2 regions of the Exiguobacterium sp. UBA6309 genome follow, and region 2 is predicted to be linked to the other one. Evidence: riboswitches for the same ligand, from Rfam matches in the RefSeq annotation. Region 2 holds a riboswitch; the other holds the start of a gene.
What was found. A riboswitch is a leader RNA that binds a small molecule or an ion and turns the genes downstream of it on or off. The one in region 2 is predicted to bind S-adenosylmethionine.

Region 1: linked by a shared signal. The riboswitch ahead of msrA (peptide-methionine (S)-S-oxide reductase MsrA) and the one ahead of B3M90_RS13540 (methionine ABC transporter ATP-binding protein) in region 2 are both predicted to bind S-adenosylmethionine.

Annotation. Positions count from the first base shown of each region.
Region 1 covers NZ_DJTL01000012.1:36,595-41,022, reverse strand. The annotation lists gene B3M90_RS03490 (Crp/Fnr family transcriptional regulator) at 1-637, shown strand, start outside; gene B3M90_RS03485 (DMT family transporter) at 650-1,132, shown strand; gene msrA (peptide-methionine (S)-S-oxide reductase MsrA) at 1,209-1,739, opposite strand; SAM riboswitch class I at 1,834-1,937, opposite strand; gene B3M90_RS03475 (M20 metallopeptidase family protein) at 2,000-3,178, opposite strand; gene B3M90_RS03470 (putative quinol monooxygenase) at 3,256-3,549, shown strand; gene B3M90_RS03465 (C40 family peptidase) at 3,605-4,428, opposite strand, start outside.
Region 2 covers NZ_DJTL01000038.1:67,416-71,843, reverse strand. The annotation lists gene B3M90_RS13550 (MetQ/NlpA family ABC transporter substrate-binding protein) at 1-320, opposite strand, end outside; gene B3M90_RS13545 (methionine ABC transporter permease) at 348-1,013, opposite strand; gene B3M90_RS13540 (methionine ABC transporter ATP-binding protein) at 1,003-2,016, opposite strand; SAM riboswitch class I at 2,100-2,204, opposite strand; gene B3M90_RS13535 (aminotransferase class I/II-fold pyridoxal phosphate-dependent enzyme) at 2,267-3,454, opposite strand; gene B3M90_RS13530 (alpha-glucosidase) at 3,603-4,428, shown strand, end outside.

The sequences.
Region 1 (4,428 bases), on a different contig from region 2:
TACGATTTTAACGAAAGAGACGCGCGCTTGGTTGCGTGAAGAAACCTTCCGAAAAGGAGAACTCCTCTGTACGACCGGTGCGACAATCGACCGGATGTACTTCATCGTCGCAGGCAAGGTCAAGATTTCTGCTGCTTCATCAGAAGGAAAACAACGGATTTTACGATTCAAAACACCACTGACAGTGATTGGTGACGCCGAGTTCATCAATGAACGAGAAGTGTTGAATACAGTTGAGGCGGTGACCGATGTCGATGTGTTGAGCGTGCCGTATACGATTTTACGCGAGCACAATACGACGAATGTCTTTCTGCAATTTTTACTAAGAACAATTACAGCGAAGTGGTATGCCGATTCGAAATCAGCGTCGCACCACGTACTCTATACGGTCGAGGAGCGATTTGCAGGCTACTTATTATCGATTGCGTCCGAAGCTAGTGACAGTTTGTTTTATCAGGAGATGCGGACGTCGAATCTACATGACGTCGCTGACTGGCTTGGAACAAGTTATCGTCATCTCAACCGGATCATCACGAAGTTGTGTGAGGAAGAGATTCTTGTTCGACGACGTGGCAAGATCATCATCGTCGATTTGGAACGGATTCGCGAGAAAGCGAACGGTAACAGCTATGAGTAAGGAGGAACGAACATGATAATAGGCATTGTGTGTGCCGTATTGGCTGGAATGTTAATCAGTTTGCAGACGGTATTGAATGCTCGGATGAGTAATGCATTCGGCGCATGGGCAACGACGACGCTGGTTTTCTTCGTCGGCTTCATCGGAGCAAGCATCACGTATGTCCTGTTTCGTGGTGGAACGATCGGACAGATTCAAAACGTGTCACCACTCTACTGGTTCGGTGGACTCGTGGGTGTCGGTGTCGTCTTTTGTGTCATGCGCGGGATTCAATTGCTTGGTCCGTCCGTCGCGATTTCTGTCGTGTTGATTTCGCAGTTGAGCTTTGCCCTTGCTGTTGATACGTTCGGTTGGTTCGGTTTGCCACAAATCGACTTATCGTTTGGTCAGCTCATCGGTCTCGCTGTCATGGTGTGTGGCATCTTCGTCTTGAAACGGTATCAAGTCGTGGCACCGGAACAACAGGCAAAGGATCAAGTAGAACGTGTTTCATGACTTACTTTTTCCATAACAATGAAACAGGTCAGCAAACCAACGTTTACTGACCTGTTTTTATATACATTTTTTTGAATCAGACCGTCGTCGTATCTTTCCATTCCTGTTCGATGAAAGCATCGCGACCAGAAGCAGCACGATCTTTTTTATAGTGTTCTGGATTTTTCTTATGGAAGTCTTGGTGGTACTCTTCCGCCGGATAAAATTCAGAAGCAGCATCGATCCGCGTCACGATTGGCTGTTTGAAACGGTTGCTTGCAGCAAGAGCGTCACGAGAAGTAATCGCAGCTTCATGCTGCGCATCCGTATGATAGAAGATTGCTGGCGCGTACTGCGTGCCGCGATCTTGGAATTGACCTTCTGCATCCGTCGGATCCGTTTGTGGCCAGTAGAGTTCGAGCAGACGCTCGTACGGGAACAGGCTCGGGTCAAACGTGATTTGGACGACTTCGAGATGTCCCGTCGTTCCTGTCTTGACTTGCTCGTATGTCGGATTGTCGACGTGTCCGCCCATGTAACCTGATACGATTCCCTCGATTCCTGGTAATTCTTCAAACGGTGTCACCATGCACCAAAAACATCCACCTGCAAATGTTGCTTTTTCCATCTGTCTCTTCCTCTCCGTGGGAAATCCCCATTGTATGTCTGACAGCGAGAAAACGAAAACGACTCCTTCGCTTGGTTGCAAAAGGAGTCGCCGCTTTTTATCAACCAAAGCTTTCGCTTTGCTGGTCGTAGCACCTTGCTATGCGCAGGTTGCTGGGACGTCATCGATCCAGATCTCTCGGTCCACTCTTGATAAGGGTATATGAAGTTGATGTCATTCGTTATCATTGTTGTGATGATACCATTCACACAGAAATAAAGTCAATCCTTAGGTTTCAAGGCACGTAAAACCGTCGCTCCGAGTGTCTTCGCACCAATCAACAACGCCTGTTCGTTGATTTCGTACTGCGGATGATGCTGTGGATAGTTGACGCGACCGTCCGTATATCCGGAGCCAGTAAAGAAATAACTTCCCGGGACATGTGTTAGATAATGCGCGAAGTCATCCGCAGCCATCATTGGTGTGAGTGCCCGGACGGATGCTTCCGGTAAGAAAGAAGCGGCTTCCTGAACAAGTTTTGTCTCGTCCGGATGATTCCAGAGTGCTGGATAACCAGTCGTGAAGTCGATTGAATAGGTAGCACCGATGCCGGCACATGTCGTTTTGGCGACAAGATCGACTTCTTGCCGGAGCTGATGCCGCAATGTCTCATTGAACGTCCGAATTTCACCGACGATGCGTGCTTCACCCGTGACGATGTTCGGAGCCGTTCCCGCATGGAAAGAACCAATTGCAAGAACAGCAGGCTCAAACGGATCGACCCGTCGACTGACGAGATGCTGTAAGTTGCAGACGAGCTGCGCTCCAGCGACGAGCGCATCTTTTGTTTTATGTGGTGCTTGGGCATGCCCGCCTTGACCGTGGACGATGATTTCGAATTCGTCGATCGCACATAATGTATGTCCTTCCCGAAACCCAATCGTACCAACCGGTAAATCATTTTCGAGATGTGTCGCAAAAATCGCATCGACACCTTCGAGGACACCGGCTTCAATCATTTGAATTGCTCCACCGGGAAAGACCTCTTCACCATGCTGGTGAATGATTCGAATCGTTCCTTGCAATTGATCACGTAACGGATAGAGCGTAGCAGCCAGGGCCATCACCATTGCCGTGTGACCATCATGCCCGCAAGCATGCATGATACCAGGATGGATCGACCGGAAAGCAAGCGTTGTCTCTTCCTGAAGTGGTAATGCGTCAAAATCTGCGCGGACAGCAATCGTCGGACCAGGTTGTTTACCTTCAATCGTCGCGACGACCCCACGATCTCCAACGGCTGTTTGATGAGGAATGCCTCGTTCTGTGTAAAAGGTAGCAATCCGTTCTGGTGTGCGGACTTCTTGGAAGGACAGTTCCGGATGCCGGTGGAAATCACGACGTAACGCGATCATCGTGGGTTCAAATTGTTCAAGTGCTTCAAAAAGTTGAGTTTGCATCTTCAAGCTCCTTTGACGTGTGTCTTTTCGTGAAAATGGGTACATATACAGGTAATCACGAAAGGGGATAATGAAACATGGGAGAAATCGTCGTCAACGCTGTACTTACAATCAAAGCAGGACTCGCGGATCAAGTTTTCCCGATTCTACAAACGGTCTATCATGCCTCACAAAAAGAAGAAGGATGCTTACGTTATTCCTTGCACCAATCGATCGAGGATGAGCATCAATTCATGCTGTATGAAGTGTATCGGGACGAAGAAGCGCTTGAAGCGCATATCGCATCCGACCACTATAAAGCCTATCGTGAACAGATCGAATTATACTTGATGGACCGACAAGTGGCGAAATACGTCGAGATGACTTTCTGACGTGTTGCGATAAGAAGAGACGAACCCGTCGAAACCGACGGATTCGTCTTTTTTATTACATCGATTTAAAGCCGAGGAAATGCTCCTGCCAACGCGGTTCATAGATTGAATTGATTTGCAGCTGTGAACCACCCGCATGGATGAAGTGTTCGTTATCGAGCATGATTCCAATATGCGATGGACCGTCTGTATAGGTGTTCTGGAAGAAGACGATATCTGAGCGTTTACCACTTGAGATGCTCGTCCGGCGATTCGTAAAGAAAGCACCGTACCAGTAGCCACGAACGTTCGTCCGACCACCGTATTTTCCAGCCTTGTTCGTCGCGTAGTGAATCAAACCGGAACAGTCAAAACCACCATTCACGGCATCTTGCGAACCCCATGTGTATGGTGTGCCGATATGTTGGACTGCTGCTTGGATCAGCTTTTCACCACGCGTATTCGTATTATTCTTTTTAACGACCCGTTTATCGGACGTGATCGTCACAGCGGATACAGGAAGATAAACAGGTGTCCAGCCTGACTGGATGACATAGAAGTTTCCGACTCGATGACGCGGATAAACCCGTTTGCCTTGTTCAACGAGTCCGCTACCTTTTGGACTTGTTGGACTCGCAAAGAACGACGTCGTCTGTTTGACCGTATAGATTTTCGCCCGGTCGATCGCTTTTTGTGTCAGTTTCATATCGGGTTTGCTCGTGCTGATATAAGGGTTGAGGACGTAACCCGTTTGACCATTTGCCAGGCGAACTTGCCAAAAATCATCATCAATTGATTTTAGACCGATTAATTTCGTCCCTTTCTTCAAATAGGCAGCTGGGCGACTGTAAGCCACGTCGGCAGAGAAGAGTGGCGTCTGGTCCAGGTGGACATAAAATG
Region 2 (4,428 bases):
ATGAGTCCTTTTAGGTCGAGATTTTTTTCTTTAGAGAATGTCTTCAGGTAAATCGAGTGTTGGAATAAGTTAGCGTCGATATTGCCGCTACCGAGCGCGATGTTCGGTTGGATATAATCACTGAACTCGACGATTTCGACTTTGTAGCCTTTCTTTTCAAGTTGTGGTTGAATCGCTTGTTTGACCATATCGCTATAAGGACCGCTTGTCGCCCCGATCTTGATCGTCTTGTCTTTTTCATCAGCGCTGCTGTCTCCACATCCTGCGAGGACTCCTGCACCGAGTAAGGCTGTTGCTAAAAAGGCGTATCGTTTTTTCATGATTCCACTCTCCCTTTGTATGTATGATTAGCGTTTATCTGTTTTTCGCGCCAGTTGATTCCCAAGTGCTTGAATGCTCTGGACGATGACGATGAGGACGACGATCGTCACGATCATGATGAGATTATCATAGCGATAATAGCCGAAGCGGATCGCGAGGTCACCGACACCTCCGCCGCCGACGATCCCAGCCATCGCCGAGAAGCCGATCAAACTGATCGTCGTTAGCGTGATGCCCTGAATGATGCCAGGGAGTGCTTCTGGTAAAAGGATACTGACGATGATCCGTAATGGTTTCGCACCGCACGCTTCCGCTGCTTCGATCAAACCAGGTGGAATCTCACGCAGTGATGTTTCGACGAGTCGTGCGAGAAACGGAATCGCTGCGACACTGAGGCTGACGGATGCTGCTGTTGGACCAATCGTATTATCAAGCAAAAATTTCGTTAATGGAATGAGGGCAACAAGCAAGATGATGAACGGCAAGGACCGGACGATGTTGACGACGAAGTCAAGAACACGGCGGACGGCAAGGTTTTGAAAAAATAATCCGCGGTCGGTGACGAACAAGAGAATCCCGAGCGGAATTCCGACGACCAATGCGAAGGCAAGTGAAATTCCGACCATCCACGCCGTCTCACCGAGCGCCTTCAAGAGCTCAGGTAACATCGTTTGAATACGATCAAGCCACATCCTGAATCACCTCGAGTGTATGAAGTTCCGTCGCGAGCCAGTCGAGGGCAGGTGCGATTTGATCGGAGGATCCCGTCAAGCTGACGATTAGGACACCAAAAGCGACGTCTTGGATGTAATCGACTTTTCCGTGCAGGATGCTGACCGAGATATCGTATCGACGGATGGCTTCCGACAACGTACTTTCACCGGTCTTCTCGCCCGTGAACTGTAGGCGGATGATCTTTCCCGGTGTCGCTTGCAAGATGCGTTCCGGTAGCTCGATCTGGAGTGCCGTGTCGACGTAATGTTGTGTCACCGGATGTTTGGCTTGACTGAACAAATCGTATGTAGAGGCAACTTCGACGACTTCCCCTTGAGACATGACCGCGACACGATGGCAAATCTGTTTGACGACATCGATCTCATGCGTGATGAGGACGATCGTCAATCCGAGTCGTTCATTCAAATCTTTCAACAAATCTAAAATCTGCAGCGTCGTGACCGGATCAAGGGCAGAGGTCGCTTCGTCACATAACAAGACGGTTGGATCATTCGCGAGTGCCCGGGCAATCCCGACGCGCTGTTTCTGTCCGCCGCTCAACTGACTCGGGAAGTTCGTCTCGAATCCTTCGAGTCCGACGAGCGAGACGAGTTCACGGATCCGTTCCGGAAAATCTGCTCGTTTGACGCCGGCAGCCTTCAGTGCAAAAGCAATGTTATCTGCGACATTACGCGACTGGATCAATTGGAAATGCTGAAAGATCATTCCTGTCCGCAAGCGAAGTTGACGCAAATCTGCTTTTGACATCCCGCCGAGCGAGACACCGTCGACCTTTACCGTTCCTTGTGTCGGATGCTCGAGACCGTTGATCAGACGAAGCAACGTACTCTTACCGGCACCGGATTCACCGATGATCCCAAAGATTTCTCCTTTTTGAATCGTCAAATCGACATCTCGTAATGCAAAAATCGGGGTCCGGTCTCGGACGAACCGTTTCGTAATCTGTTTGAATTCAATCATCTGCTCATCTCCTCATACAAAAAAAGTCGCTTTTTCCTAGTAGCAGAGCAACCAGAAAAAGCGACGAAAGTGTAAGATTTCGTAACTTATCTCTCAGAATGAATCCATTCTGTAGGATGTGGCACCGTTCCTGATAGGTGGTTGCCGGACGTCGTTGGGCCTAATCCCTCGGTCGCTCTCGATAAGTAGTTATGCTGTTGGGATTTACTTTAACGGAAATGATTCCCATCTGTCAAATGTTTTTTCAGAATTATTCTGCAACAGGTGTCCGGAACAGGTTGAGCGTTCCAATTCGGTCGACGGCCTCCTCTAGCCGTTCGACGTCAGCAATTAAGCTGATCCGTACGTAGCCTTCGCCGTATTCGCCGAAGAATGATCCAGGGGTAACGGCGACGTGTGCTTCGTCAAGCAGATGATCCGTGAAGCTTTGGGACGTGTATCCTTCAGGCACCGGAAGCCAGACGAAGAAGGAACCGCCCGGTCGTGGTCCGCTCCAACCGATTGCATCGAGTTTAGCGAACAAGGCATTACGTCGTGTTTCGTATAAGCTACTTAACTCACGGACACATGTTTGGTCACTCGTCAGGGCAACGGTCGCTGCATGTTGGATCGGTGTGAAGGCACTGACGTAGAGATGTTCCTGATACGTCTCGATGCTTGAGATGACGGACGGATTTCCGATCGCGAAAGCGATTCGGAAGCCAGACATGTTGAAGCGTTTCGAGAGTGAGAACAACTCGATTCCGACCTCCTTCGCCCCTTCCGTCTGCAAGAAGCTTCGTGTGGGACCATCAAAGCTGATGCCGCCGTAGGCTAAATCATGGACGACACAAATATCATGGGCATCCGCGAAGGCAACGGTCTGTTCGAAGGCTTCTGCTGTCGCTGTCGCACCTGTCGGATTACTCGGGTAATTGAAGAACAACATCCGGGCGCGCTCGACATCTGTCGTATCAAGTAAATCGTAATCCGGCAGGAAGTTATTTTTCTCAAGCAATGGAAGTGTAATCGGGTAAGCACCAGCAAGTGCTGCTCCAGACAGGTAATCCGGGTACCCCGGATCCGGGACGATGACACCTTCTCCAGGATTGACGATCGTTTGTGGTAAGGCGACGATTCCGGCTTTACTACCGAGAAGAATTGCGACCTCGGTTGCCGGATCGATCGTGACGCCGAATTCGTTCGCATAAAAGCTCGCGACGGCTTGCTTTAGAAAATCATGTCCACGAAATGGTGGATATTGAAGGTTTGTTGGCTCATCGATCGCCTGTTTCAAGGCGTCGAGAATATGTACGGGCGTCGTTTGATCGGGTGTTCCTTGACCAAGGGTAATGACATCATGTCCGGCAGCTTTCACAGCACCGATCCGGTTCGCAAGTTCAGCGAAAACGGGAGCAGGAAGCCGATCGATGGCGATGGATGGAGCGAAATGTTTCATGGATGTGTGCCTCCTTCGTAGTATTGTCGTCAAGGATAACGAATATTCAGTCAAAAGAAAAGAACTTTTTTGAAATTCAAAAAAATCGTCCAATAAACAGGTACAGATATGTGGAGCGGGAATAGAGAGTAGGGAGAGGAGTGAGGAGATGAAGCGAGCTAGCTGGAAAGAAGCAGTCGTCTATCAAGTCTATTGGCGCAGTTTTAAGGATTCGAATGGGGACGGCATCGGTGATTTGCGAGGTGTCATCGACAAGCTAGATTACATCGCATCGCTTGGTGTCGATATCGTCTGGTTAAATCCATGTTACCGTTCTCCAGACATCGATAATGGCTATGATATTGCCGATTATTACACGATCATGGACAAGGCGGGGACGATGGGCGATCTACAAGAGTTGATCACAGCGGCTCATGCACGCGGCTTAAAGATAATTCTTGATTTGGTCGTCAATCATACGAGTGACCAGCATGACTGGTTCCGTCAGTCGCGGGACCGAATCCACGACAAGGATGATTGGTACATCTGGAAAGATGGAACGAAAGAGACGCCCCCGAACAATTGGCGGTCTTACTTTGCGCCGAGCCCGTGGACGTGGAGTGAAGAGCGCGAACAATATTATTTCCATTCCTTTGCGAAAGAACAACCGGACTTAAACTGGGAACAACCGGCTGTCCGGCAAGCGATCTACGACATGATGAACTGGTGGATCGCTCAAGGGATTGACGGTTTCCGGATGGACGTCATCAACTTGATCAAAAAACGTTCGCTTGAGGATGTCGTCAATCCGTTTAATCTATCGTATCTCGGGAATCAACCAGGTGTGCACGACTTCCTTCAGGAAATGCATGCGAACGTCCTTGCCGGGAAAGATTTGTTCACGGTCGGTGAGATTCCGTTCGTCGGTCCAGAAGACGGTCTGTTATATGTCAGTGAAGAACGTGAAGAACTTCGAACGCTGTTTCACTTCGAAA